DNA from 3 places in the Serratia sp. GW822-FHT06E05 genome. Region 3 is predicted to be linked to each of the others. Evidence: predicted binding sites of a transcription regulator. Region 3 holds the regulator's gene; each other region holds the start of a gene.
What was found. Region 3 encodes PurR, which represses purine synthesis genes. Its sites were predicted from a motif close to CANGCAAACGTTTGCNTG; they were not measured.
Positions count from the first base shown of each region.

Region 1: a site for PurR is predicted at 2,888-2,905, ahead of AC1RKC_RS11730 (NCS2 family permease). Genes of this name have one in related genera too.
Region 2: a site for PurR is predicted at 4,208-4,225, ahead of AC1RKC_RS22645 (nucleobase:cation symporter-2 family protein). Genes of this name have one in related genera too.

Region 1 is NZ_JBXALM010000003.1:370,310-380,205, reverse strand. It holds gene AC1RKC_RS11750 (LysR family transcriptional regulator) at 105-1,022, shown strand; gene bhsA (multiple stress resistance protein BhsA) at 1,079-1,339, opposite strand; gene AC1RKC_RS11740 (glutathione S-transferase family protein) at 1,571-2,239, shown strand; gene AC1RKC_RS11735 (VOC family protein) at 2,287-2,694, shown strand; gene AC1RKC_RS11730 (NCS2 family permease) at 3,031-4,392, shown strand; gene AC1RKC_RS11725 (Na+/H+ antiporter) at 4,578-6,227, shown strand; gene AC1RKC_RS11720 (LysR family transcriptional regulator) at 6,257-7,159, opposite strand; gene AC1RKC_RS11715 (CidA/LrgA family protein) at 7,298-7,720, shown strand; gene AC1RKC_RS11710 (LrgB family protein) at 7,713-8,402, shown strand; gene AC1RKC_RS11705 (CTP synthase C-terminal region-related (seleno)protein) at 8,474-9,172, opposite strand; gene lpxP (kdo(2)-lipid IV(A) palmitoleoyltransferase) at 9,296-9,896, opposite strand, start outside.
Region 2 is NZ_JBXALM010000013.1:20,492-30,387, forward strand. It holds gene fabY (fatty acid biosynthesis protein FabY) at 1-920, shown strand, start outside; gene AC1RKC_RS22640 (AsmA family protein) at 960-2,621, opposite strand; gene AC1RKC_RS22645 (nucleobase:cation symporter-2 family protein) at 2,754-4,154, opposite strand; gene gltS (sodium/glutamate symporter) at 4,397-5,608, shown strand; gene recG (ATP-dependent DNA helicase RecG) at 5,667-7,748, opposite strand; gene trmH (tRNA (guanosine(18)-2'-O)-methyltransferase TrmH) at 7,745-8,440, opposite strand; gene spoT (bifunctional GTP diphosphokinase/guanosine-3',5'-bis pyrophosphate 3'-pyrophosphohydrolase) at 8,446-9,896, opposite strand, start outside.
Region 3 is NZ_JBXALM010000001.1:583,715-593,610, reverse strand. It holds gene punC (purine nucleoside transporter PunC) at 1-351, opposite strand, end outside; gene punR (DNA-binding transcriptional activator PunR) at 476-1,384, shown strand; gene purR (HTH-type transcriptional repressor PurR) at 1,419-2,444, opposite strand; gene cydH (cytochrome bd-I oxidase subunit CydH) at 2,768-2,857, shown strand; gene sodB (superoxide dismutase [Fe]) at 2,912-3,490, opposite strand; gene AC1RKC_RS02645 (C40 family peptidase) at 3,685-4,503, opposite strand; gene AC1RKC_RS02640 (Grx4 family monothiol glutaredoxin) at 4,919-5,266, shown strand; gene rnt (ribonuclease T) at 5,337-6,017, opposite strand; gene gloA (lactoylglutathione lyase) at 6,097-6,504, opposite strand; gene idi (isopentenyl-diphosphate Delta-isomerase) at 6,830-7,369, shown strand; gene AC1RKC_RS02620 (alkene reductase) at 7,450-8,547, opposite strand; gene AC1RKC_RS02615 (TetR/AcrR family transcriptional regulator) at 8,635-9,255, opposite strand; gene eptA (phosphoethanolamine transferase EptA) at 9,359-9,896, opposite strand, start outside.

The DNA of each region.
Region 1 (9,896 bases), on a different contig from region 3:
GTTAAACATCTACCGGATCAGTATCTGGGAAACGCCGGGTCGCCACTAGCCACAAAGAGCTATAATCAGCTTAAACCGTGGGTTTGAAATCAACAGGAGCAACCATGCTTGGTCACCTGGAATGTTTTGTCAGCAGTGCAGAGAACGGCAGCTTTTCTGCGGCCGGACGCAAGCTGGGCATCAGCTCTGCGGCAGTCGGGAAGAACGTGACCAAGCTGGAGACGATCGTCGGGGTAAGGCTTTTCCAGCGCAATACGCGCAAATTGATCCTGACCGAAGAGGGCGAACGTTTTTTGCAGGAGGTCAGCGGCGGCCTGTTGTCGATCCAGTGCGCATTAAAAGGAGTAAGCAGCGGCGGCGGGGTGGCGGCCGGCACGCTGAAGGTCAGCATGGGGACGGCGTTCGGCCTGCATTTTGTCATGCCGATGCTGCCCGACTTTCTGGCGCGTTACCCGGCAATTGTCCCAGACTGGCATTTCGACAACCGTAAAGTGGATCTGATTGGTGAGCATTTTGATGCTGCAATGGGGGGCGGTATCGAATTGGCGCAGGGCATGATTGCACGTGAACTGGCTCCAGCCCATGGGGTCCTGGTGGCTTCTGCTGCGTATCTGCAGCGCAACACCGCCATCCGGCAGCCGGAACAGTTGATGAACCATGCGGGCATTTTTATCCGCTCACCGCAAACCGGGCGGATCCGCAATCTGCCGCTACGTAATGCGGAGAATGAACAGCGAGCGCCGTCGATGGAAATCAAAATGACGGTAAATGAACCGGATGCTGCAGCGCAGGCGGCGGAAATGGGGTTGGGGATCGCGCTGATCGCCATGCCGAACGCCTTGCCTTATCTGGAAAGCGGTCGACTGGTGCGGGTATTGTCGGGCTGGTATGTCGATCGCGGCAGCGTGCACCTGTATTTCCCCACCACCAAGTTCCTGCCGACCAAAACCCGAGTGTTTGTTGATTTCATGATCGAACAATTTCGGCTGCAGAAGCTGGCGGCGAGGTTTGATGCTCGCTAGAAACGAGAAAAGCCCCTTGCGGGGCTTTTTTCTTCCGTCAGTTTACTGTCTGACGATCAGTTGAAGATTTCTGCGGTGCCATACAGTTTGTTCTGGCCACCGGCGGAGATGATGCGGTAAGAGCTGGCACCGGATGCAGCGGCTTTGCTGGCCAGTTCATTTTCCAGCGTGCTCAGGTTAGAAGCGCCGCTCACGGACACCACACCGATTTTCTGGGCACCGGCCGCAGGCTGGTTAGCGGGTTGGTCAGCGGCAACGCTGGCGAAAGAAGCGGTAGTCAGCAGCAGAGCGGTAGCAAAAAATTTGATGTTTTTCATGATTCAATCCTCAGGGTATTTTTTAGGTGAGAGGCTGTTGTCTCTCGATGTGTTAGATAATAGGCCGTCATGCCCAAAGAGAAAATCGGAGAGTTTTGAGTATCTCTGTCAAATTTATTGATTTAATTTTGAGCGGCAGATGACCTTGTTGGCGGGTGGGATAATTCACCACTACCCTTTAACCAGAAGCCTCGACATATAACGGGTGTGGCAACAGAGTGGAGAAGCCCCATGATTATCGTGCACCATCTAAATAACTCGCGGTCGCAGCGCATCCTGTGGTTTTTGGAAGAATTGGGAGTGCCGTACCAGGTGCAGCGCTATCAGCGCGATCCGCAAACCATGCTGGCGCCTGCGGAGTTGAAAAAGATCCATCCGCTCGGCAAGTCGCCAGTGATTGTCGATGGCGATCTGACGCTGGCGGAGTCCGGCGCCATTATTGAATATCTGCAGGAAGCCTACGATGCGCAGGGGCAGTTTATCCCCACCGACTATCATGCCCGGCAACAGTATCGTTACTGGCTACATTATGCCGAAGGGTCACTGATGCCGCTGTTGGTGATGAAGCTGGTGTTTAGCCGCTTGGGCCAGCCGCCCATTCCCTGGCTGTTACGACCAGTGGCAGGGGCTATTGGCAAAGGCGTACAGCGGGAGTATCTGGATAAACAGATTGCTCCGCACCGCGACTATCTTGAACAGCACCTGGAAAAAAGCACCTGGTTTGTCGGCAATGAATTCAGCGCGGCGGACATCCAGATGAGTTTTCCGTTGGAAGCGATGGCGGCACGTGGCGCATTGGATGGCTGTCCAAAGCTACGCGACTATCTCCAGCGTATCCATGCGCGGCCGGCCTACCAACGGGCGCTGGAGCAGGGCGGGCCTTATGATCTGCTGAAATGAGCGGGTGGGCTATACTCGATGAGGTCACTCTTCGTCGGAGGTAGCCCATGGCTACGCAAATTTTTGTTAACCTGCCGGTGGGCGATTTGCCCGTATCCATCGAGTTTTTCACTCGTCTTGGTTTCAGCTTTAATCCACAGTTCACCGATGACACCGCCGCCTGCATGGTGGTCAGCGACAGCATCTATGTGATGCTGTTGACCCACGACAAATTCAAAATGTTCACCCCGAACCCGATCAGCGATGCCAGAAAGGCGACCGAAGTGCTGATATGCCTGTCGCAGCCTAACCGGGCAGCGGTGGACGATCTGGTGCGCAAAGCGATTGCCGCCGGCGGCAATACCTATAATCAGCCGCAAGATTATGGCTTTATGTATGGCCACGGTTTTCAGGATCTGGACGGACACATCTGGGAACTGATGTACATGGATGAAAAGGCGGCCCAGGCTCAGTAGTCGTTTTGCCCTCCGAAAGGGGGGCGTTCCCATCGGATTTACCTATGAGACAAATACCGTATTTTCGATAATGATTGATCCCAGTGCTTTTCCGCATAAATTGGCGCGATCTTTGGTTGATCAGACGGTATGGAAGGCTGGATAATCGTTTGCCTTGAATAAACCACCATAAATTACCCGCACCATTCACTGTGAGTTAAACGTTTGCCTTTGATGCGACGCCCATTGGCGACGTGAGCAAAGGGCAGAAAAGCAAACGTTACCCTAATGAACATGCGTGGGCGGAATAACAAGCCTCTTTAAACGGGCTGGCAATGAAACACAGGGGACAGCAACATGTCGAATTCTCAAGCGAATAACGCCGTTAAACCAAAAGGCGGGCTTGATGGTTATTTTAATATTTCTGCGCGCGGTAGCACCGTGCGTCAGGAAGTGGTGGCGGGGCTAACCACCTTCCTGGCGATGGTGTACTCGGTGATCGTGGTGCCGAGCATGCTGGGCAAAGCCGGCTTCCCGCCAACGGCGGTGTTTGTCGCCACCTGCCTGGTGGCGGGTCTCGGTTCGTTGCTGATGGGGTTATGGGCCAATTTGCCGATGGCCATCGGCTGTGCGATTTCTCTGACCGCTTTCACGGCGTTCAGTCTGGTGCTGGGCCAACACATCAGCATTCCGGTGGCGTTGGGGGCGGTATTCCTGATGGGGGTGCTTTTTACCATTATTTCGGTAACCGGTATTCGCGCCTGGATCCTGCGCAATTTGCCGATGGGCGTCGCTCATGGTACCGGCATCGGTATTGGTCTGTTCCTGTTGCTGATCGCCGCTAACGGCGTTGGCCTGGTGGTGAAAAACCCACTGGACGGCCTGCCGGTGGCTTTGGGCGCATTCACTTCGTTCCCGGTAGTGATGACGCTGCTCGGGCTGGCGGTGATTTTCGGGCTGGAAAAACTGCGCGTTCCCGGCGGTATTCTGCTGGTGATCATCACTATTTCGGTGGTGGGGTTGGTGTTTGACCCGGCGGTGAAATACCAGGGCTTATTCGCGATGCCAAGCCTGGCGGATGCCAACGGCAATTCGTTGATTTTCAGCCTGGATATCATGGGCGCATTGCAGCCGGTGGTCTTGCCGAGCGTGCTGGCGCTGGTGATGACCGCGGTATTTGACGCTACCGGTACTATCCGTGCGGTGGCCGGCCAGGCCAACCTGCTGGATAAAGACGGGCAAATCATCAACGGCGGTAAGGCGCTGACTTCGGACTCCCTGAGCAGCATTTTCTCTGGTCTGGTCGGTGCGGCCCCGGCGGCGGTGTATATCGAATCCGCAGCGGGCACGGCTGCGGGCGGTAAAACCGGGCTGACAGCAACCGTAGTCGGTTTGCTGTTCCTGCTGATCCTGTTCCTGTCGCCGTTATCTTATCTGGTGCCGGTTTACGCGACCGCACCGGCGCTGATGTACGTTGGCCTGCTGATGCTGAGCAACGTCACCAAGCTGGACTTCAATGATTTTGTCGATGCCATGTCCGGCCTGCTGTGCGCCGTGTTTATCGTGCTGACCTGCAATATCGTCACCGGTATCATGCTGGGCTTCAGCTCATTGGTGATTGGCCGCATCTTCTCCGGCGAATGGCGTCGGCTGAATATCGGCACCGTGCTGATCGCCGTGGCGCTGGTGGCATTCTATGCCGGCGGCTGGGCAATCTAACCGCTATGTCGTTTCCCCCGTCGTTCCGGCGGGGGATGTTTGCCCTCATACCCTATTCAGATAAATCTCCTTCTGCCGATGCTGCATTTTGAAAGGCACAACAAGCTTTAACCGCCGTAAAAAAAGTGATCTACTATCGGGTATACATCAGAGATGTAGTCTGAACCCAAGAGTCTAAGGAAAGCATGGAAATCTTTTTTACAATCCTCATTTTAATCCTGGTGGTCTCCCTGTCCGGGGTGGTGACGCGCATGTTGCCGTTCCAGGTGCCGCTGCCGTTAATGCAAATCGGTATCGGGGCCCTGTTGGCCTGGCCGCATTTCGGGTTGCACGTCGACTTTGACCCTGAACTGTTCCTGGTGCTGTTTATCCCGCCGCTGCTGTTTGCCGATGGCTGGAAAACCCCGACGCGGGAGTTTTTGCACCACGGTCGTGAAATTCTTGGCCTGGCGCTGGTATTGGTGCTGATCACCGTGGTCGGCGTCGGTTATCTGATTTACGCCATGGTGCCGGGCATTCCTCTGGTGGCGGCGTTTGCGCTGGCGGCGGTGCTGTCGCCAACGGATGCCGTGGCGCTGTCCGGCATCGTCGGCAAAGGGCGTATTCCGAAGCCAATCATGGGCGTGCTGGAAGGCGAGGCGCTGATGAACGACGCGTCCGGCCTGGTCTCACTCAAATTCGCTATCGCGGTGGCGATGGGCACCATGGTGTTTACCGTGGGCGGCGCGACGCTCGAGTTCCTCAAGGTGGCGATCGGCGGCCTGCTGGCAGGCGTAGCGGTCACCTGGCTCTACAGTAAATCTTTGCGGATCATGAGCCGCTGGAGCGGCGATGACCCGGCGACGCAGATAGTCTTCCTGCTGCTGTTACCTTTTGCTTCTTACCTGATTGCCGAACACATTGGCGTATCCGGCATCCTGGCGGCGGTGGCAGCGGGGATGACCATCAGCCAGTCCGGCGTGATCCGCAACGCGCCGCTGGCGATGCGCCTGCGCGCCAACAGCGTCTGGGCGATGCTGGAGTTTGTGTTCAACGGCATGGTATTCATCATGTTGGGCCTGCAGCTGCCGGGGATCCTGGAAACCTCCATCCTGCAGGCGGAGCTGGATCCGACCATTCAGACCTGGTACCTGTTTGCCGACGTGGCGATTATCTACGCGGCGCTGCTGGTATTGCGTTTTACCTGGCTGTGGCTGATGAAAAACGCCAGCCGTCGCTTTATGAAAAAACGGCCGTTGCAGTTCGGCGATTACACCACCCGCGAACTGTGGGTAGCATCGTTTGCCGGGGTACGCGGGGCGATTACGCTGGCCGGTGTGCTATCTATTCCGCTGTTGCTGAGTGACGGCACCGCCTTCCCGGCGCGTTACCAGTTGGTGTTTATCGCCGCTGGGGTGATCCTGCTTTCATTGATTGCCGGCGTACTGGCGCTGCCGCTGTTGCTGCGTGGCGTTCAGGTGGCGGATAAGAGCGTCAGCAAAAGCGAAGAGCGGATGGCAATCGCCATGGCGGCTGAAGTGGCGATCGAAAGCATCAACAAAATGGAAGAGCGGTTGGCGGTTGATACCGAGGAAAACCTCGATCCGCAGGTGCTGAAAGAGATCAGTTCGCGAGTGGTGGGGACGCTGCGGCGCCGTATCACCACCAAGGACGATATCGAGAATGCGCTGATGCTGGAGAACCTCGAGCGACGTTTCCGCCTGACGGCGCTACGCGCTGAGCGTGGGGAGCTATATCACCTGCGCGCTACGCAAAAAATCAGCAACGAGACGCTGCAGAAGCTGTTGCACGATCTCGACCTGCTGGAAGCATTGTTGATAGAGCGAGAAGGATAATACTCACGGGGCCGCATATGCGGCCCTTGTTATTTGTGGTGACTGGTACTGGCTGCGGGCCAGTAATCGCGGCAGCAGGCTATCCAGGCCTGTGCACTGTGCGACAGGTAGCTGCCCTGCCGCCAGATCAACCCGACTTTCCATTCCATACGGGGTTCTAGCGGCAGCCAGATCAGGTTTTCCTTATCCAGCCATTGGCAGACCGGCTCCGGCAGGGTGGCGATGCCGACCCCGGCCTGTACCATCGAAGCCAAAAAATCCCACTGTCCGCTGCGCACCGCAATCTGTGGCTCAAACCCGGCCTGACGGAACGCTTTCATCAGCATTTTGTACAGCGCGAAGTCCTCGTTATAAAGCAGGATCGGCCAGTTAGCCAACTCGGTGATATTGATGCTGGTGCGATTAAGCCAGTGTGGCGTACGCGGCGCAACCACGCACATGGGGTGGACGAGTAACGGCAGGAAGGTCAGTGGTTGATCCGAATCGACCGGCAGTATGGTCATCGCCAGATCCAGCTCGCCGGACATCACCGCCTGCTCCACCGACAGCCCACCCAGCTCGGAGATTTTCAGCTCGATGCCAGGGTAGGTTTGGCGGAATTGACGGATCAGATCGGCAATCTGCCGGCCGACCATGGGGGGAATACCCAGCCGCAGCACGCCCTTTTTGACCGAACTGATGTCTTCCAGCTCCGCCTCCAATTGGCGGAACTCATCAATGATCGCCAGCCCGCGCTGATATACCGCTTGCCCGCTGTCGGTCAGGTGCAGTTTACGGCCTTCGCGGATCAGCAGCGTGCATTCCAGCTCTTCTTCCAAATGGCGCAGCATCTTGCTGATGGTCGGTTGGGTGACGAACAGTTTCTCCGCCGCGCGGGTAAAGCTTTGCTGGCGTACCACTTCCACGAAGTAGCGCAGGGTGCGGACATCCACGTTGGATTCTCCTGGGGGAAGTACCGTCGGGAAACTATTCCCTGATGGCATGATGTCGATAATTTTAATTCATTTCAGGCGAGGTTTCCTGGCTGCGTATACTGTAAACCGTGAATTTTTTGCTTAAGGCCTTCCCCCATGTTATTGGCGTTCCGCCACGCAGCTCCCTCTTTGTTGAACCGGCTGCAGGTGCCGATCCAGGTTGCTTTATATGCAGTGTTATTTTTGATTGCCGACCGATTGGTGCAGCAGTTCCATCTGCCGCTGCCCGCCAACATTGTTGGCATGTTGATGTTGTTGGCGCTGATCCTGTTGCGCATTCTGCCGCTGAACTGGGTCAAGGCCGGTTCGCGCTGGTTGCTGGCCGAGATGCTGCTGTTCTTTGTTCCGGCGGTGGTGGCCGTGGTGAACTATGCCCAGCTGTTAATGGTGGAGGGCTGGAAAATTTTCCTGGTGATTGCGGTCAGCACCATGCTAACGCTGGGCGCGACCGGATTGGTGGTCGATCGCGTCTATAGACTGGAAGTCTGGCTGCAACGGCGTAAACAACGCGATGAATGATTTTATCCTTAGCCTCGCCTGCTTTCTGGCAACCCTGGTGTTGTACTTCGCCAATAAAAAACTCTACCGGCGCCGTCGTACCCTGCTGCTGATGCCATTGGTGTTGACGCCGATGATCCTGGTGCTGCTGCTGGTGGTGACCCATATTTCCTACCAGGACTACATCGGTGAAACGCACTGGCTGCTATGGCTATTGGGGCCGGCGACCATCGCCTTCGCGGTACCGGTCTACGAAAATCTGCATATCATTCGACGCCATTGGTTATCGCTCAGCGCCGGGGTGCTAACGGCGGTGTTGGTGGCGGTTTACAGCTCGGTGTGGCTGGCTCGCCTGCTGACCTTGCCGGAAGAAGTGCAACGCAGCCTGGCGGTGCGATCCATCACCACGCCGTTTGCACTGGAGGCCGCCAAACAGATGGGCGGCCAGCCGGATCTGGTGGCGCTGTTCGTGGTGATCACCGGGGTATTCGGTATGGCAGTGGGGGACATCCTGTTTCTGCGGCTGTCAGTGCGCAGCAGTCTGGCGAAAGGGGCCGGGCTGGGGGCTTCGTCGCACGGCGCCGGTACCGCGAAAGCCTATGAGATGGGGCAGGAAGAAGGCGTCGTCTCCAGCCTGGTGATGATGCTGGCGGGGATTATCACGGTGATTGCCGCCCCACTGATAGGGCAACTGATGTGGTGAACCTGCGATTACAACCCAGAAGGAGGATCATAGCGGCATGATCCTCCTTATTATTGCCGAATCAGGGGCTATCAGGCCGTTGCCGCGGTCCTGATCAGTTCCACCACCAGTGGTGAAAGCTCGTTTCGCAATGCCGCACGTTCGGACTGAAACAGCGTGGCGGCGTAAAAACGGTGTCCCGGTAGCTCAACCGAGCGAACGTCACCTTCGGTGTCGTGGCCGCTGATTATCAGCGGGTGCCGTTGCAGATCGGCGACAAACTCCGGGTTGACGCCGAAGTTGCAGTGATAGCCTTCGTGCGTTTCCAGCTTGCCGTAGACACGGGCTGCCAGCGTATTGGGTTGGAAAATAATAGCACCGCTTTTTTCGACCAGCGAACAGCTCAGCGGGGCTATCACCAACCGACCCCCGCTGTCGGTTTCCGCATGCCCGGCATCGTGCCAGCCCATCACGTTACGGGCGTATTCTACGATCGCATATTGGAAACCGCCGCAAGAGCCCAGGAAGGGAACGTTTTGCTCACGCGCATGGCGAATAGCCATAAAGGCACCATCGTCATGATTATACGGGCTGCCGGGCACCACCCAGATGGCATCATAGTCCTGCAGTACCGACGTGTCGGTAATGGTTTCTGTGGGCAGCCAGTGGGATTGAATGTCGACGTTAAGATGTGAAGCGGTGAGCTGAAGAGCGATAGGAATGGCCTGGTGAGAAACGGCCTGAGGTTGGTAGTCACCGACCAGAGCAATACGGACTTGAGCTTTCATCATTTCCTTTTCCTGTGCGGGTAAAAAAGGAGGTTACAGCAAAGATAAGCGCCCATCCGCAGTTTTTTAAATCCGGCGCACAAAAAAGCCCGGCTTTGGCCGGGCTGATAAGTATGGTTTTTGGGCTCAGTACAATGACGGAGCCCCGACCGGCCGGGTTTTAAAGCGACGATGCAGCCACATGTATTGCTCAGGTGCGCGCATGATCTCTTTTTCCACCACTTTATTCATGTAAGCCGCCGCGGCAATCTCATCGCCGATAGGATAATTCTCCAGCGCCGGTTGGATCAGCAGGTCATAACCCCGACCTTTTTCGCGGCGGATCAGAACCACCGGCACCAGCGCCGGCTTGGCCATGCGCGCCAGCATAAAGGTACCGCTGGTGGTGGCAGCCTGATCGACGGCGAACAGTGGAGCGAACACGCTACCGCGTGGACCGTAGTCTTGATCCGGGGCGAACCATACGGCCTCGCCGCGCTTGAGGGCATGAACCATGCCGCGCAGATCTTTGCGATCGAGCATCGCCTTGTTGGAGCGCATGCGGCCTTTGGTTTGTGCCCATTCCATGGCTTTATTGTTGTGTGGGCGGTACATCGCCATCATGGGTTGGCACAAACCCATGGCACGGCCACCCAGCTCCAGCGACATAAAGTGCACGCCAATCACCAACACACCGCGTTGGTTTCGTTGTGCCATTTTCAGGTGATTGATACCGGAAACGTTGAAC
Region 2 (9,896 bases), on a different contig from region 3:
AGCAAGAACTGAAAGAGTATTACCAGTTCCGCTGGGAAATGCTGCGCAAGCCGTTGCACCAGCCGGTGGGGTCGGAAAAGGATGCCTACGACGCCATGGCGCACCACCAAATGGTGGTGGACGAGAGCGGAAAAATTGTCGCCATTGGGCGGCTGTACATCAATGCCGATAACGAAGCCGCGATTCGTTTTCTGGCGGTAGACCCGACGGTGCAGGACAAAGGCCTGGGGACGCTGGTAGCTATGACGCTGGAATCCGTGGCGCGCCAGGAGGGCGTGAAGCGCGTAGTCTGTAGCGCCCGTGAAGACGCGGTAGATTTCTTTGCCAAGCTGGGTTTCATTAATCAGGGTGAGATCACCGCGCCGCAAACCACGCCGATTCGCCATTTCCTGATGATCAAACCGGTAGCGACGCTGGACGACATCCTGCATCGGCCCGACTGGTGCGGTCAGCTGCAGCAAGCCTGGTACGATCACATTCCGCTCAGCGAGAAGATGGGGGTGCGCATCAGCCAATATACCGGCCAGCGTTTTGTCACCACCATGCCGGAAATTGGCAACCAGAACCCGCACCACACGTTGTTTGCCGGCAGCCTGTTCTCTCTGGCCACTTTGACCGCTTGGGGCCTGATCTGGCTATTGCTGCGTGAGCGCCATCTCGGTGGCACGATCATTTTGGCCGATGCCCATATTCGTTACAGCAAGCCCATCACAGGCCGACCGCGTGCAGTGGCGGATCTCAGCTCGTTGAGCGGCGATCTGGCCCGTTTGGCCCGTGGCCGCCGCGCTCGTGTGCAGGCGGAAGTCCATCTGTTCGGTGACGACGACAAAGGTGCGGTATTTGAAGGCACTTATATGGTGTTGCCGGCCGAGCCGGAAGTGCCCCTGGATCAGGGCGGCTGTGAGGCGATAGACAGTTAACACCCAGGCCCTCTCTATGCGGAGAGGGCCTATCCAGGATTAAGGCAGTTGCTGGCTGACCGTTTGGCCATCGGCGGCAGTGGCCTGCAACCTGCCCTGCAATGAAGCCTTAAATGGCCCATCGCTGTTCAACAAACCTTTCAACTGTAATTGCAGATTACCGTCGCCTTCCAGCGGCACTGCTTGCCATCCCCATTGTTGTAGCGTATTCAGCGGTACCGAACGCCCATTCAGCGACAGCGTAAAAGGCTTGCCTGGCAGCTGCTCGACGGTGGCTTTGGCATCCAATAACCCCTGTGGCATAAAGGCGCTGAGCTCGGTGACGTTGATCTGCCCGTCATTGGCGTTCAGCGCCAGCGATGGTCGGCGCACGTCAATCTTGTTGAAGGTAGCTTCACTGCCGTTCAAATTCAGCGTGCCGGACCAGATGCCCCACTGGTGGTCGCGCGCCAGCAGCAGGTTGCTGCCATAACCGTCCAGTGCCGTGATTTGGAAAGGGAAGACCGGGTTGATATCGATGATCAGGTTACGGTTGGTGGTCAGTTTATTGACATACACCTCCGCCAGCCAGTTCGGCAGCGGTTGTAACCACAATGCGCGCCAGTCTATAGGCAACGTATATTCCAACGCAGCGACAGCGACCTCATCCAGCTGCAGGCGGTTGTTGGCACGCAGCCAGTTGCCCGAGGTGCGCAATAGCCCACCTTCCCAGCGGGTGGTGAACTGCTGAATGGCGATGCCGGCCGGCGACAGTCGCATATTCATGATCGGATCAATCAGATGGAAACTGCCATTAATCAGGTCGCTGGCATTAAAGTTCAGCGAACCGTCCTGGCTGCTCCAGTCGCCCTGTTGGAAGGTGACATTTTGCAGCGACAGGTCGAGATCGTTAAATGCCCACTCCTTGCCTTCCAGCCGTGCATCTATCAGATCAAAACGCTTGAGCGTAACGGGGGGCAGAGCGGTAAAACGTTGCCAGAACTGTTCCAGTGTCAGGGGAGTTTGCATGCGCACGCCGCTGAGCCTCAGTCGCTCTACCTGCCAACTGCCGTCGGCGGCGCGAGTGGCTACGCCGGTCAAATCCCCCTGCGCCAGGTCGGCGCCGAAATTGCTGAGCAGCAGCTGATTTTGTTTCAGCTCGCCCTGAACCAGCACCTGAGAGGCCGGGATGCCATTGAGCGTCATCGAACCGGCGCTGAACTGGAACTGATTGTTATCACCAAATGGATGGCCGGCTTTGGGTTGCCATGGCGTGATGCCGGCGTTGACCTGCTGCGCGTTGAGCTGCCAGGTTTCATCATTGGATTGCAGCGCCATATTGCTCAGTTGCAGCACGTCGGCCTGTATTGGCATTGCCGCGTCCTGCTGCTGCAGATTCAGCGTGCCGTCACGCAGCGTGACGCTATGGAAATGACGAGGTTCGGTAATTTGGCGCAGGCTGAGGCCGAGGTCCAGCCGTTTGGCCGCCAGCGCTTGCGGTTGATTTTTTTTGGCTAACTGAACGTCTTCCAGACTGATTTGGCCCGGCTGGTTCCATGAGTGCGAGATTGCCGCGACCGACAGACGGTAGTCGCTGTTATCGCTGACCCAGCGGCTGACCCAGCCCGCGGCCCACCGGGTTTGCCCTATGACGTACAACAGTGCAACGGCCAGCACGACCAGCAGCAGCAACGTCAGCAACAGTTTTCCGATAAATTTCATCGTCTACATCCGCGTCGGTCAAAAAAGATACCCTGTTTATGCCGCAATTGGCCGGGCATCTCAAGTGCAATGGTCTGATAGGCAATAAAAAACGGCCGCAAGCGGCCGTTTGTCACAAGGCAGTTCGATGGATTATTGTTTCTCGTGTTCCTGCGGGAACAGCAGGTTCAGAGCGATGGCAGTGATGCCACCGGCAGCAATGCCTGAGGAGAGCAATGTTTTCAGCCAGTCCGGTGCGAACTGCAAGATCAACGGTTGCTGGGAAACGCCCATCCCCACGGCCAACGACAGCGCCATGATCATGATTGCACGGCGGTTCAGACGCTCTCGCGACACGATGCGCACACCGGATGCGGCGATGGTGCCGAACATCACCAGGGTGGCGCCACCCAATACCGGCTCAGGAATGTGTTGTACGAAGCCGGCCACCGCCGGGAACAGCCCCAGCGCGATCAGCATCAGTGCCACCACGAAGCCGACGTAGCGGCTGGCGACGCCGGTCAGTTGGATCACGCCATTGTTTTGGCCGAAGCAGGAGTTAGGGAAGGTATTAAACACCGCCGACAGCATGGAGTTCAGGCCGTTGGCCAGTACGCCGCCCTTAAGGCGCTTCATATACAGTGGGCCACTGACAGGTTGTTCCGACACGTCAGAGGTCGCGGTGATATCGCCGATTGTTTCCAGCGAGGTGACCATAAATATCAACATCAGCGGCAGCAGCAGATTCCAGTCAAAACCCAGACCGTAATACAGCGGGGTCGGGATGATGATCGCCGCCGTCTCGGGGGTGGGCTGGCTTTCTGGCAGCATGCCCATGGCCCAGGCCAGCAGATAACCCACCGCCATGGCAATCACCAGTGAGGCGACGCGCAGGTAGGGATTGCGCTGACGGTTAAGCAGGATAATGACCAGTAATACCGCGCCGGCCAGCAGCAGATTTTTGGGGGCACCGAAGGTACCTCCGTTCATCGCAGCATAGCCGCCGCCGATGGAAGTCAAACCGACCTGAATCAGAGACAAACCGATAATCATCACCACAATGCCGGAGACCAGCGGGGTGATGATGCGCCGTGCCAAGTGCAACACGCGTGACAGCAGGATCTCGGTGCAGGAGGCGACCATCAGCGTACCGAACAGCGCAGCCATCATGGTGGGAACGTCCGCGCCGCCATTTTTCAGCGCCAGCCCGCCCATGATCAGCGGCGAAACAAAGTTAAAGCTGGTGCCCTGAATAGACAGCAAGCCCGAGCCGACGGGTCCCCAGGTTTTGATTTGTAAAATCGAGGCCAGGCCGGAGGCGAACAGCGACATGCTGATAATGTGCTGAGTGTCCTGCGCCGGCAGACCCAGTGCCTGACAAATCAACAGAGCCGGTGTGATCACGGCAACGAACATCGCCAACAGGTGCTGACCGGCGGCAAACAGCGTTTGCGGCAGCGGTGGGCGATCTTCCAGGCGATAAATCAGTTCACTGTTGCGGGGAGTGGCGGATGCTTTTTGCGCAGCATCGAGCTCGGCGGATGGCTGGGTCATGGTGTGGCATTTCCAGAAACGGCAAAGCAGGCATTTTAATGATTTGGCCCATAAAAGCAAACGGTTGCGCGTTAATGCTTTGTTAGCAGTATCGTCACTTATGTCGCATTTTCGTTCATTTTTTCTTGTGTTATCAGCGTTTTTTACTTCTAATCCTGCACTCATCAAGTTTTAAAAACTAAGCGGTTTTCTCTAACTTATTATTTATTAATTGGATCTTTTCCCTTACATGGAGTAACTGGATGTTTCATCTTGATACTTATGGCACGTTAGTCGCAGCAACATTGGTTCTGCTCCTTGGGGGCAAATGCGTCACCAGCATCCCCCTGTTGAGGAAATACACCATTCCCGCTCCTGTCGCCGGTGGTTTACTGGTGGCACTCCTGTTGTTAGCCCTGAAAAAGTTCGTTAACTGGGAAATCAGCTTCGATATGTCGCTGAAAGACCCGTTAATGTTGGCCTTCTTCGCCACCATCGGTTTGAACGCCAACCTGTCGCGGTTGCGCGCGGGTGGCAAGGCATTAATGGTATTTCTGTTTGTGGTGCTGGGCCTGCTGCTGGTGCAGAACGCTATCGGCATCGGCATGGCGAAAATGCTGGGTCTGGACCCGTTGATGGGCCTGATCGCCGGCTCGATTACCCTGTCCGGCGGTCATGGTACCGGGGCTGCCTGGAGCAAGCTGTTTATCGAACGCTACGGCTTTGAAAACGCCACGGAAGTGGCGATGGCCTGTGCTACCTTCGGTCTGGTTCTGGGTGGCCTGATCGGCGGTCCGGTGGCGCGTTACCTGGTGAAGCACTCTTCCACCCCGGAAGGCTCGCCGGATGACAGCGTCCAGCCAAGCGGTTTTGAAAAACCGGAGAGCGGCCGTTTGATCACCTCGCTGATCATGATTGAAACCATCGCGATGATCGCCATCTGCCTGAGCCTGGGGCAGTTTATCTCCGGCTTGCTGAGCGGTACGGTATTTGAATTACCCAACTTTGTTTGCGTGCTGTTCGTTGGGGTGATCCTCAGCAACACCCTGGCCTTCACCGGGTTCTATACCGTGTTTGAGCGTGCGGTGTCGGTGCTGGGCAACGTTAGCCTGTCGCTGTTCCTGGCGATGGCGTTGATGAGCCTGCGTTTGTGGGAGCTGGCTTCTCTGGCGCTGCCAATGCTGGCGATCCTGGCCGTACAGACGCTGGTGATGGCGCTGTACGCAATCTTCGTTACTTATCGGGTGATGGGTAAAAATTACGATGCAGCGGTGTTGGCTGCGGGCCACTGCGGTTTCGGCATGGGAGCCACGCCTACGGCGATCGCCAACATGCAGGCTATTACCGATCGCTTCGGTCCATCGCACCTGGCGTTTCTGGTGGTGCCTATGGTGGGGGCGTTCTTTATCGATATCGCCAACGCGATTGTGATTAAGCTGTATCTGCTGTTGCCGGTGTTTCCGGCGATTGGCTGATTAACCGGTCGTAATAACGAAAAAGGCGCCTATCTGGCGCCTTTTCTCTGCCTGAAAATCAGGCATTGGAGTAACGTGCTTTCTCCGGTAGCCAGCGTTCAATCAGGGCTCTGGCATGCTCCGGGTACTGCTGGTGAATATGGCGGGCGACGCGTTGTACTTCCGGGATCATCGCCTGATCGCGCAGCAAATCCGCCACTTTGAACTCAGCACTGCCGGTTTGGCGCGTGCCCAACAGTTCACCGGGACCGCGGATTTCCAGATCGCGTTGGGCAATAACGAAACCGTCATTACTGTCGCGCAGCACCTGCAGGCGCTTTTGCGCCGTTTTGCTCAGCGGGGTTTTGTACAACAACACGCAGTGAGACGCTACGGCGCCACGACCCACGCGGCCCCGCAACTGGTGCAGTTGCGCCAGCCCCAGTCGCTCGGGGTTTTCGATAATCATCAGGCTGGCGTTGGGCACGTCGACCCCCACCTCGATCACCGTCGTCGCCACCAACAGCTGCAGCTCACCCTGTTTAAAGGCCTGCATTACCGCCTGCTTCTCTTGTGCTTTCATGCGACCGTGCACCAGCGCCACTTTTAGCTCCGGGAGTGCGATTTTCAATTCTTCCCAGGTGGCTTCGGCTGCCTGGGCTTCCAGCAGTTCGGATTCTTCGATCAGGGTACAAACCCAGTACGCCTGGCGACCTTCTTCCATACAGGCGCTTTTCACCCGCTGAATAATATCGGCGCGCCGGGTGTCTGGAATGGCAACGGTAGTGACGGGCGTTCTGCCCGGTGGCAGTTCATCGATCACCGAAGTGTCGAGATCGGCATAGGCGGTCATTGCCAGCGTGCGTGGGATTGGCGTGGCGGTCATGATCAACTGATGGGCATGGAAGCCTTGTTCTTCGCCTTTCTCCCACAGTGCCAGCCGCTGGTGTACGCCAAAACGGTGCTGTTCATCGATGATCACCAGCGCCAGACCGGAAAATTGCACCTGTTCCTGGAAGATGGCGTGGGTACCGACCACCATGGAGACCTGCCCGCTGGCAATTGCCTCTTGCTGTGCGATACGTGCCTTGCCTTTTTGCTTACCAGCTAGCCAGCCAACTTCTAACCCCAGCGGCTCAAACCACTGACGGAAGTTATTGGCGTGCTGTTCGGCCAGCAGTTCCGTCGGGGCCATTAACGCCACCTGCTTGCCGTGAGCGATAGCGCGCAGTGCTGCCAGCGCGGCCACCAGCGTTTTGCCGGAACCGACGTCTCCTTGCACCAGGCGCATCATCGGGAAGCCTTTTTGCATATCGGCTTCGATATCGGCCACTACGCGATCTTGCGCGCCGGTGGGGGCAAAGGGCAACTGGGCGAGGAATTGCTTTTTAAGCCGGTCGTCGGGCATTAACGGCAGGGCCTGATAGCTCTGCGCACCGGCTCGTACCGCCAGCATGCTGAGGTTATGCGCCAACAGCTCTTCCAGGATCAGGCGTTTTTGCGCCGGATGCTTGCCCTGTTCCAAATCCGCCAATTGGATATCCGGTGGCGGGCGGTGCAGGGTATGCAGCGCCTGTGGCAGGCTCATCAGACCGCCGCTCAGTTCCGGCGGCAGCAGTTCGGCAATAGCGCAGGTATCCAGCAACTCCAGCGCCTGATCGGTCAGTTTGCGCAGCGTGGCCTGGCGTATGCCTTCGGTGGTGGGATAAACCGGTGTCAATGACTCTTGCAGCTCAACTTCGCTGCTTTCCCCTTGAATGCGATATTCAGGGTGAATAATTTCGGCGCCGTGGTTACCGCGTTTGACTTCACCGTAGGCGGTCACGCGACGGCCGGTGGCCAGGCTGTTTTTCATCGCGGCGTTGAAATTGAAGAAACGCAGGGTGAGCAGGCCGGTACCGTCGCTGATCTGGCAGGTTAGCATCCGCCGGCGTCCAAAACTGATGTCGGTACGCAGCACTTCGCCTTCCACCGTGGCAAAAATGCCAGGCTGCAGATCGTTTATCGGGTAGAGGCGGGTGCGGTCTTCATAGCGCAGCGGCAGGTGCAGCAGCAGATCTTGAATGGTTTCCAGGCCAATCTTGGCCAGTTTGCCCGCCTGGCTGGCGCCAACTCCGGAAAGCGTAGTGAGTGGGACAGCATCCAGCAGACGGCCTTTCATTTGCGTACCGTCGCCTGCATGGCCGCCCACCATTCGGCATCGGCGACCACCTGGCCCTGTTGATCGATATGAGGACGCGGCAGCTTTTTACGCTTGGCCACATTGGCCAGCACCGGGTAGCCACCTTCAAACAGCAGACGTTGTTGTTCTTCTGCGTCGAGCATACTGTGCTCACGGCGATACAGGCCGGCATTTTGCCGCTGGCGTTGCGCTTCGTACAGGATCAAGGCTGAGGCAACCGACACGTTGAGTGACTGCACCATACCGATCATCGGAATAATGATGTCCTGATCGGCAAGCGCCAGCGCTTCTTCGGTAATGCCGGTTTTTTCCTGGCCCAGCAGGACGCAGGTAGGGCGAGTGTAATCCACTTCGCGAAAGTCTACCGCCCGGGCGGAAAGGTTAGTCGCCAGGATCTGCATGCCCTGGCCTTTCAGATGAGTGACGGCGTCGCCGATAGTGCGATGGGTTTGAACATTGACCCAGCTGTTGCTGCCGGCGGCGGAGGAAACCAGGGTTCGCATGCGTGTAGTTGGCCACACGGCATGCACCTGATGCACGCCGACAGCGTCGGCGGTGCGGATAATGGCGGAGACGTTATGCGGTTTGTGAACCTGTTCCAGGCAGACGGTTAAATCCGGCTGCCGGGCGGCCAGCATTTCACAAATCCGCGCATAGCGTTCAGGGCTCATAAGCGCTAATTTCGGTTACGGTTAACTTTGATGACATCCGGCATGATACGGATTTTACGCATAATATTTGCCAGATGGATGCGATCGCGGGTGGTCAAGCGGATAAAGGCGCTATAAACCCGGCCGTCTTTCTCTTCGGTATTCAGGCTTTGAATATTGGACTCAGCTGCATTGATGGCTGCCGTCAGGTTGGCCAGCGCCCCCTGATGGTTAAACATGTCCACTTTGATCTCGGCAATGAATTCCTGCTCGATGTCTTTATCCCACTCTACCGCCATGAACTTTTCAGGTTCTTTCTGGTAGCCGCGGATATTGCGACAGGATTCATGGTGGATCACCAGGCCTTTACCTGGGCTGACGTGGGCGATAATCGGGTCACCCGGAATAGGTCGGCAGCATTTGGCAAAGGTGATCAGCACGCCGTCTGCGCCCTTGATCGCCAGATTACGAACGCCGGAAGAGGTGCCCAGATTGGACTGATCGCCCTGCAGGTTTTTCGCGACCACGACGCTCATGGCATTGCCCAGGCCGATTTCAGCCAGCAGATCGTCCAGCGTCGCCAGCTTCATGCGATCCAACTCGTGTTGGATATTTTCCGGCGGGATCTCGGCCAGTTTGCGACTGCCGCCCAACGCATGGTTTAACAAACGGCGGCCGAGGCCAACCGAATCATCGCGCTTGAGGTTTTTCAACATCTGGCGAATTTTAGCGCGCGCTTTGGAGCTGACGACAAAGTTCAGCCAGGCGGCGTTTGGCCGTGCGCCCGGAGCGGTGATGATTTCGACCGTCTGGCCGCTGGTCAGTGACTGCGACAGCGGGTATGGCTGACGATCAACCCGTGCGCCAACGCAAGCGTGGCCGATATCGGTATGCACCGCGTAGGCGAAATCGACCGGGGTGGCGCCCGCAGGCAATTCAACGATGCGGCCTTCCGGGGTGAAAACGTAAATCTCATCCGGGAACAGATCGGATTTGACGCTCTCAATAAATTCAAACGAGCTACCGGCGCTCTGTTGCAGCTCCAGCAGGCTCTGCATCCAGCGCTGGGCTCGGATTTGCGCGGTGGTGCCGGTTTCACCCTGTTCTTTTTCTTTATAAGCCCAGTGCGCGGCGACCCCCATTTCGGCCATCTGATCCATATCTTCGGTACGGATCTGCACCTCTACCGGAACGCCATGCGGGCCGATAAGTGAAGTGTGCAGCGATTGATAGCCGTTGGCCTTGGGAATGGCGATATAGTCTTTGACCCTGCCAGGGCGCGGTTTATACAGGCTGTGAGCCTGACCCAGCACGCGGTAGCAGGTATCCACCTCTTTCACGATCACCCGGAACGCATAGATATCCATAATCGAATGGAAGCGCTGTTCTTTCAGGTGCATCTTGAGGTAAATGGAATACAGATGTTTTTCTCGCCCGCTGACGCGGCAGGGGATGCCGGCTTCGGTCAATCGCCCCT
Region 3 (9,896 bases):
GGCCTGCCAGGTAACGGCAGCGGAGCAAACCCCAATCGCCTGGATAAAGCGCAGCGACCAAAGTTGCACGGCATTTTGCACCCACAGCATGCCAAGGCAGCCGAGGGCAAAGAGCGCCAGACCGATCAGCAACACCGGTTTACGGCCGAGGCGATCGGAAAGCGGGCCCCACAGCAGTTGTGCAAAGGCAAACCCGGCCAGGAAGATGCTCAGGCTGGCGCTGATTGCCCCGGCAGAAATCTGCAGATCTTGCTGCATCATGCCGAAGGCGGGCAGGTACATATCGGTGGCCAGGTATCCCAGCATGCTCAGGCCGGCAAGGTAGAACATAAAACCAAAGGAATTTCGCATGGTATTTCTCGTTAATATTTTATTGTCGCAGGTTTTTAGCGCCGGCAAGTGTATCCGGCTGGATCTCTGCTTGTGAAACGGTAATATTTGCGAGGTGCTGTTAAAAAAATTGAAGGCAAGAGCTATGTGGTCTGAATATTCCCTGGATGTCGTCGATGCGGTGGCCCGCACCGGCAGTTTCAGCGCAGCGGCGCAGGAGCTGCATCGGGTACCGTCGGCGGTAAGTTATACGGTGCGGCAGTTGGAGCAATGGCTGGCGGTACCGCTGTTTGAGCGCCGTCATCGCGACGTGGAACTGACACCGGCGGGCGTGCTGTTTATTCAGGAAGCGCGTGGTGTCATCAAAAAAATGCTCGACACGCGCCGACAGTGCCAACAGGTCGCTAACGGCTGGCGGGGCCAATTGAAAATAGCGGTGGATATCATCGTTAAACCCCAACGCAGTCGCCAATTGGTGCTGGATTTTTACCGCCATTTCCCCGACGTCGAATTGCTGGTTCAGCCGGAGGTGTTTAATGGCGTATGGGATGCGCTGGTGGACGGTCGTGCCGATATGGCGATCGGCGCCACAAGGGCGGTGCCGGTGGGCGGCGGTTTCGCCTTTCGCGATATGGGAGATATGCGTTGGTTGTGCGTGGCCAGTCCGCATCACCCGCTGGCCGCGATAGAGGGGCTGTTGAACGACGATCAACTTCGGCCTTTTCCGTCGCTGTGCCTGGAAGATACCTCGCGCAACCTGCCCAAGCGCGTGACCTGGACGTTGGACAACCAGCGCCGCCTGGTGGTGCCGGACTGGGCTTCTGCGGTGGACTGCCTGTGTGCCGGGTTGTGCGTTGGTATGATGCCCGCGCATCAGGTATTGCCTTTGGTGCAGCGCGGGGAGTTGGTGGCGCTACAGTTGCAACAGCCATTTCCCGCCAGTCCTTGTTGCCTGACCTGGCAGCAAAATACGCCGTCACCGGCTATGGCCTGGTTGCTGGATTATCTGGGAGACAGTGAAACCTTGAATCAGGAGTGGCTAAGCGAAGAATGACGCCGGAAACCGTGAGAGTTTCCGGCGCAGATAATTAGCGGCGATAATCGATGAACGGACCGTCAGCGACCGAACGGCGCTCAACCAGCTTGGGATGAACCTCAATCACCTGCGACTCTTCACGCTTGCTGATGATGCGATCCAGCAGCATGGTGAAGGCCATCTCGCCCAAACGCTCTTTGGGCTGATGAATGGTGGTCAGTGCCGGGGTAAAGTAGCGGGCGTTTCGCACGTTATCGTAGCCAATCACCGATATGTCTTGTGGTACGCGCAGGCCAAGTTCATCGGCGGCGCAGATCGCACCCATGGCCATGATATCGCCACCGCAGAAGACTGCGGTAGGACGTTGTTTCTGCGACAGTATCTGATGCATGGCCTTGTAACCAGATTCCGGCTCAAAGTCGCCCTGAACAATCCACTCTTCACGCACGTCGATATTGGCTTCTTCCATGGCTTTTAAAAAACCCTGATGGCGTCCGCCACCGGTATTACGCGCCAGTTGACCCGGAATGGCCCCGATATCGCGGTGGCCGCGTTCAATCAGGTAACGCCCGGCCAGATAGCCGCCTTCAAAGGCGTTATCGATAATGGTGTCGGTAAAGTCACCGCGTGCGGCGCCCCAATCCATGACGACCATCGGGATATTGCGATAATCTTCCAGCATGCCGAGCAGTTGGTCCGGGTATTCCGAACACATGACTAACAGGCCATCGACGCGCTTTTGCGCCAACATCGCCAGATAGGCGCGTTGTTTGTCCAGATTGTTATGTGAGTTGCACAGGATCAGCGTATAGCCTTTGCTGTAGCAGCTGTTTTCCACCGCCTCGATCACTTCGGCAAAGTAAGGTGCTTCGCTCGATGTGGCCAGCAGACCAATAGATTTGGTGTGATTGACCTTGAGGCTGCGCGCCACGGCGCTGGGTGAATAGTGCAGCTCTTTGATCGCGGCGCCAACGGCCGCTTTTGTTTCTTCGGCGACGAAACGAGTCTTATTGATGACGTGCGAAACGGTGGTGGTGGAAACGCCAGCGCGTTTGGCCACATCTTTAATCGTTGCCATGTAAAGAATGACTCCTGAACTCACATGTTGCAGTATGTAAGTGTGATGTTAATCGTTTGCCTGCGTAGATCCTTCTCCAAAGAAGCGAAAACTGAGTTTTTAGTGTGTTGAAGTCGTCAGCGCTTGGTCAGGAGGGGCATTTTGCCGGTACACAGTTGTGAACTGCGAATTTTGTCCCATATTGAGCAAAAGGGGAAGAGGTAATCGGTATTATAAACTGGGAAATGATAACAAGATTTTATCGGCCAACTGTGGGAAAATGGTTTAACACATTAATTGTGTGCCTTTTACCCTTGGGAAACCCAATCTGAAAAGGAGTTGTAATGGATACCGATTTGAAAATGTCACTGTTCACCACCCTGGGTGCGCTGGCTGTGATTATCGCTTTTAGCTTCACCGCAGCATTGAACTGATACTCTTCAGTCAACCAGGCGCAGTTCGCTACGCCTGGTTGTATTTTCCCCGCGTTACGCCAGATTTTCCTCCACAAATGCCCAGTTAACCAGCGCCCAGAAGTTTTCCAGGTAGGCCGGTCGTGCGTTGCGATAATCGATGTAGTAGGCGTGTTCCCAAACGTCGACGGTCAGTAACGGTTTGTCTTCACCTGTCAACGGCGTGGCCGCATTCGACGTATTAACAATCGCCAGCGAGCCATCCGGCTTTTTCACTAACCAGGTCCAGCCTGCGCCAAAGTTTTTCACCGCGGCGTCGCTGAATAGTTCCCGGAAGGCGGTGAAAGAACCAAAAGCCTGGTTGATCGCGGCAGCCAATTTGCCCTGAGGCTCTCCACCGCCCTGAGGTGACAGGCAGTGCCAATAGAAGGTGTGATTCCATACCTGGGCCGCATTGTTGAAGATGCCGCCGCTGGAAGCCTTGATGATTGCCTCAAGGGATAATCCTTCAAACTCGCTGCCTTTCAGCAAATTGTTCAGGTTGACCACATAGGCGTTGTGATGCTTGCCGTAGTGGTATTCCAGGGTTTCTGCCGAAATGTGCGGTTCGAGGGCATTTTTTTCATAAGGTAGTGCGGGCAGTTCAAACGACATTGCTTCCTCCTTGTACAGTGTCAACTCGCCGCTAAAGCAACGGACTTTAAATTGACCTGTTTTTATTGTGGGTATTTAGCTTAGCAATTTTCGCGCTGAAATACAGTGGGGGCGGGCTAAAGGATTGGGTGCTTTAGGGACAGCAGGAAAATCAGTCAGGGGAGAGCGGCTGGGCAAGCCAGCCGCCAAAGAAATTATCGAATGGTTTTCGGTGTTACTACACGGCGGGCGCCGATGTAATGGTTTTGCCAGTAGTCATTGTCGAGTTGGCTGATCCGAATTTCTTCACCGGTACGCGGTGACTGAATAAATTTGCCGTTGCCCAGATAAACGCCAACATGGTCTGCCACGCCGCGGTTATTAATGCGGAAGAACACCAGGTCACCGCTTTCCAGTTCGCTTCTCTTGATCGGCGCGGCGTCTCGCAGGTGATACATTTCGTTGGCGGTGCGCGGCATTTTGATTTTCACCACGTCTTTATACGCGTAGTAAATCAGGCCGCTGCAGTCGAAACCGGTTCTTGGTGAAGTACCGCCCCAGCGGTAAGGCTTGCCCATTTGGTCCATCAGCTTGGCCATCGCGGTTTGCTTGGCGTGCTGATAGCGTTTTTTGTGCGCTGGAGTCAGCTTCAACGGTTTATCATCACGCACCAGTTTTGCGGTGGCCATCCCGGCTTCGCGGTGGCGACCATAGCCTTTTTTGTAACCCTTTTTCGGCGGGGTAACTTTGATTTTGGCTATTTTCTGAGTTTTGCCTTTCGATTTGGCGCTGACGATCTTTTTAGCGGTTTTTTCCGTTTTGGCTTTGGAAACCTTGGCGGTTTTCTGCGGGGTGGTGGTTTTTGCTTTTTTGCTGGCTTTTACCGCTTTCTTTTTCTTGCGGTCATCTGGCCGGGCTTCGTTGACATGGCTTTTGCGTTGCTCGGCGGCAATACGCGCCTGTGGCGCAGCATGCGCCAGATTGAAGAATAGCTGTGTAAACAACAGCACAAAAAGCGTAAGAATTAAACGCATGTCGACGTTACCAACCTTGGCCCCGGAACAGATATCGAAAGAAGGACAGTATTCCCGAATTTCGCCATATAAAACAGCGAAGAACTCATAAATGATAATCCATATTGTGAGAAAACGTTAATGGCATTTTTTTTGCTGAAAAATCAATCTGTTGATGTATAAAAAAGCGACAATCACCGTCGGCGGGATTATTTAACGGCGCATTTTGATGGCAAAATATATTAGTGAAATGGCCAGATTAAAAATGTTATTCTGCGCATATGTTTTGACCGGAAAGGCTTTGCCGGTAAGACGCGACTGACTACGGGGAAATGCCCTTGCAAAAGATGGCGTTTTCTTGCGACTGTTCCAGCCGCTACAATGGCCGGTGTGATGCATGTTGTAGCCATAAGACTTGGCTTGAGGAAGCAATACAATGACGACGACGATTGAAAAAATTCAGCACCAGATCGCTGAGAACCCGATTCTGCTGTACATGAAAGGTTCACCGAAATTGCCAAACTGCGGTTTCTCTGCGCAAGCCGTGCAGGCGCTGTCTGCCTGTGGCGAACGCTTTGCCTACGTTGATATTCTGCAGAACCCGGACATCCGTGCCGAGTTGCCGAAATACGCCAACTGGCCGACCTTCCCACAGCTGTGGGTCGACGGTGAGCTGGTAGGCGGCTGCGATATCATCATCGAAATGTATCAGCGCGGCGAACTGCAGCAGCTGATCAAAGAAACGGCAGAGAAGTACAAACAGCAGGAAGACCAGCAGCCATAATCGGCTCGGTTTTATTGTTGGGATCCATCGGGCGGCACCAGTGAAGACTGGGCCGCCCGATTTTTTTGTCTTAGTCGGTGTTTTCGACCGCCAGTGGCCAGCCACCCAAGCGTTTCCAACGGTTGACCAGTTCACAGAACAGCAACGCGGTTTGCTCGGTGTCATACAGGGCAGAATGTGCCTGGGAACTGTCGAACGGGATATTGGCGGCGATGCAGGCTTTGGCCAACACCGTCTGCCCCAGTACCAGCCCACTCAGCGCCGCAGTATCAAAGGTGGCGAATGGATGGAAGGGGTTACGTTTCAGGCTGGCGCGCTCTGCGGCGGCCATCAGGAAGCTGTGATCAAAATTGGCATTGTGCGCCACAATGATTGCCCGGTTGCAGCCACGATCCTTAATGCCCTTGCGCACGGCTTTAAAAATAGCGTGCAACGCATCGTGCTCACTGACCGCACCGCGCAATGGGTTACTTGGGTCTATGCCGTTAAAGGCCAGCGCTTCCGGCTGCAGGTTGGCACCTTCAAAAGGCTCCACGTGGAAGTGCAGGGTCTCGTCCTGCTGCAACCAGCCGTTTTCATCCATTTTTAACGTAACGGCGGCAATTTCCAGCAGCGCGTCGGTTTTGGCATTAAATCCGGCAGTTTCTATGTCTATGACTACGGGGTAAAACCCACGAAAACGGCCACTCAGGGCGTTAAGATCACTTTTTTCGGCCATCAGTTTCTTATCTTCATCGAATGCAGCGCGCATTATGGCAAATTTTGCGCCCGGTTGCAGGCGGTTATCACGCAGATAAAAATAAGGGCGCAGGAAGCGCCCTTAATCGACCTCAGTGGCCCAGACCATGCCCAGCATGTTTGTTCTCGATCAGTTCGATCTTGTAACCGTCCGGGTCTTCAACGAAGGCGATCACCGTGGTGCCACCTTTTACCGGGCCGGCTTCGCGAGTAACCTTGCCGCCGGCGTTACGGATGCTGTCACAGGTTGCAGCGACATCGTCGACGCCCAGCGCCAAATGGCCAAACGCGCTGCCCATTTCGTAGCTGTCGGTGCCCCAGTTATAGGTCAGTTCAATCACCGCACCTTCGCTTTCATCGGTATAGCCTACAAACGCCAGCGAGTATTTGTATTCCGGGTTCTCGCTGGTACGCAGCAAGCGCATGCCTAATACCTTGGTATAAAAGTCGATGGAACGTTGCAGGTCACCGACGCGGATCATGGTATGGAGTAAGCGCATAATTCCTCTGATTGGATGTGCCGTTGCCAATGGCGGATGGATTGAAGCGAAATTCAGTATAGCGTTGCCGCATAAGGGATTTCAATGTATGCCGGGGCGGGAGCGGCAGAGCTTCAGTGACATTGTCACCTTATCAATGGCAATCGCACAGTATGTGCCCTATGGTTGATGGAAATAGGTACTATACCCCTCGCAAGGAACAGCAGGGTCGGATAGCGATACAGACTCAGGGTGAATGGCCTCAATTTATACATTTGGATCTGGTTAATATGCTTTTTTGTTTTTACCCGTGTGGAATGATGGCTACTGCCGAAGGAGATCATTAATGGATGAAATGCTGATTCTGGTGGACGCCGAAGATAATTCCGTGGGGTCGCAAACCAAAACGCTGGTGCACCAGCAGGGATTACTGCACCGGGCGTTTTCAATTTTTATATTTAATAGCCAGGGCAGACTGCTGCTGCAACAGCGGGCTTACGGTAAATACCATTCTGCCGGGTTGTGGACCAACACGTGCTGTGGTCACCCGCGCTGGGGAGAGGCGACGCAGGCAGCCGCACAGCGGCGGTTGCAGGAAGAGATGGGCTTTTGCACTGAGCTACTGCAGGTATCGAGTTTTACCTACCGCGCGGAAGTGCCAGGCGATTTAATTGAGCACGAATTCGATCATATTTACGTGGGCTTGTTTGACGGTGAACCGCAAGAGGATCCCGAAGAGGCCCACAGCTGGTTGTGGGTCGATATTCGGCAATTAGCCCAGGAGATAAAAAACGATCCTGATAAATTTACCGTTTGGTTCCGCACCATAATGAACAATATCGACGCCGCTGAGATCGAACGTTGGGGAAAGTTGGTTCCCCGTTAAATTGCCCCTGAACCGAAAAACGACAAAAGCCCGCCGGCATTCGCATACCGGCGGGCTTTCTTATCTGGTATTCCGCGTTATTACAGCGTCGGGTAGTCAGTATAACCCTCTGCACCGCCGCCATAGAAGGTGGCAGGCTGCGGCTCGTTCAACGCAGCATTCTGCTTGAAGCGCTCTACCAGATCCGGGTTGGCGATATAGCTGCGGCCGAAGGCCACTGCATCGATAAAGCCTTTATTGATCAGCTCTTCTGCTTTCTCGGCGGTATAAGCGCCGGCACCGACGATGACGCCTTTAAAGTGGGCGCGTACCGAGTCACGGAAGGCGTCGGAATAAGGCTTGCCGCCGGCCCAGTCGGGTTCGGAAATGTGCAGATAAGCGATATTGCGCTTGTTCAGCTCTTCCACCAGATACAGCGCCGCTTCTTCCTGATCTTCCCCGTTATCCAGGCCGTTGAACGGACCCAGCGGTGAAATACGGATGCCAATGTGTTCTGAACCCCATTCGGCGATGCTCGCGTCAACCACTTCCAACGTCAGGCGAGTGCGGTTTTCGATGCTGCCGCCGTATTGGTCGGTACGTTGGTTAGACGCTGGCGACATAAACTGGTGCAGCAGATAGCCGTGCGCTGCATGCAGCTCGATAAAATCAAAGCCGGCTTCACGTGCGTTGGCGGTGGCCTGACGGAAATCGTTGATGATCCCCGGGATCTCGTCGGTTTCCAGCGCTCGTGGGGTAGAGGTCGGCACTCGTACCCAGGCGCCGGTTTCGTCACGCACGGTGGTGCGGGTGTCGGCATTGATCGCAGAAGGGGCCACCGGTGCCTGCTGGCCCGGTTGCAGGCTGTTGTGGGAAATACGGCCCACGTGCCACAGTTGAACGGCGATATGGCCATTCTTATCGTGTACAGCCTGGGTGATTTTTTTCCACGCGGCGATCTGCTCAGGAGTGTGCAGCCCCGGAGCGCCGGCATAGCCTTTCGCCTGGAAAGAAATCTGAGTGGCTTCAGTGACGATCAGGCCGGCACTGGCGCGTTGAGCATAATATTCGCCCATTAACGGAGTAGGGATATCGCCGGGCTCAATGCTGCGCAGCCGCGTCAGTGGGGCCATAAACACGCGGTTTGGCAGGGTGACAGCGCCAACCTTCAACGGGGAGAACAACTTTTCAATCTTCATAGTGCATCCTATATTAATAGACCGGTCGACTAGTAATGTAATAAAACTGCCCCACAGGGCAAGTTTCGTAAAGCCAGGGTGTTTTGTTTAAGGTTGCGGCGGACGCAACAGCAATTCAATACTTTCCAGCGCGCTGGTCAACGGCGCGACCGAGCGGCGGATTTTGGCACGCAGCGAAGCGCCAAGCCACAGTGAATACAGTGTTTCTGCCGTTGCTGCCGGGCTCATGGCAATCGACAAGGCGCCTTCGCGGATACCGCGTTCAATCGCGTCCTGCAGGTGAGCAATCACCCGGGCGGTTCCCGTTTCCAATGCATGACGCATCGGTTCTGACAGATCACTCACCTCGGCGGAAAGCTTCACCGCCAGACAGGCATTGTGGCATTCGCTGCGGCAGTGATAGCTGATTGCCTGGGCGTAATAGCTCAGCAGCTGGTGGCGCGCATCGCTTTTATCGTCGGCAAACAGCTGTTTCATTTGCCCATCATAATGCTCGAAATAACGTTGCAGCATCGCTTCACCAAAGGCTTCTTTCGAACGGAAGTAGTGGTAGAACGAGCCTTTCGGCACCCCGGCCGTATTCAGCAGTTCACTCAGCCCCATGCCGGTAAAACCAAGGCGCAGGCTTAGCGTCTCGCCGGTAGCGAGCAAATGTTCACGGGTGTCTGTCGGGCAATGCGCATGTTTAGTCATAATGGCTGTCAGCATAATAGACCAATCGGTCTAGGTCAATAGCAATAAAAAAACCGGCGTAAGAACGCCGGTTGCGATGAGCGGTATTTTGCCCGAGCGGGATGAAGATGTTAAGCGGTTATGAACCGCTGCGGCAGCGTTGCAGAATATCCAACTGCGATTGATACTCGCGAGTTTGCACGTTCATCATACCGAGCAGGGTATGGAACAGGTTGTCTTGCGAGACTTCGTCCTTTTCCGCCATATTGTTCAGGCACTGGCGATCGATCTTGAAGTTGCGCTCATAGTCTGCAGACATCCACATCAGGAAGGGAACATGGGTCTGCTGGCTTGGAGCGAAGACATAGGGCGTACCGTGCAGGTACATACCGTTTTCACCCAATGATTCACCGTGGTCGGAAAGGTACACCAGCGCCGTATTGAATTTCCCGCTGTACTGCTGCAGCAGTTTGATGGTGTCGTCCAGCATGGCGTCGGTATAAAGCAGCGAATTGTCATAGGTATTAACCAACTGCTCGTGGGTGCAATCCTGGATCTGATTGCTGTCGCAGGTCGGCGAGAACTTCTGGAACTCTGGCGTACTGCGGCGGTAATAGGCCGGCCCGTGGCTGCCCATCTGATGCAGTACGATCACACCGTCGTCTTTCAGGCTGTTG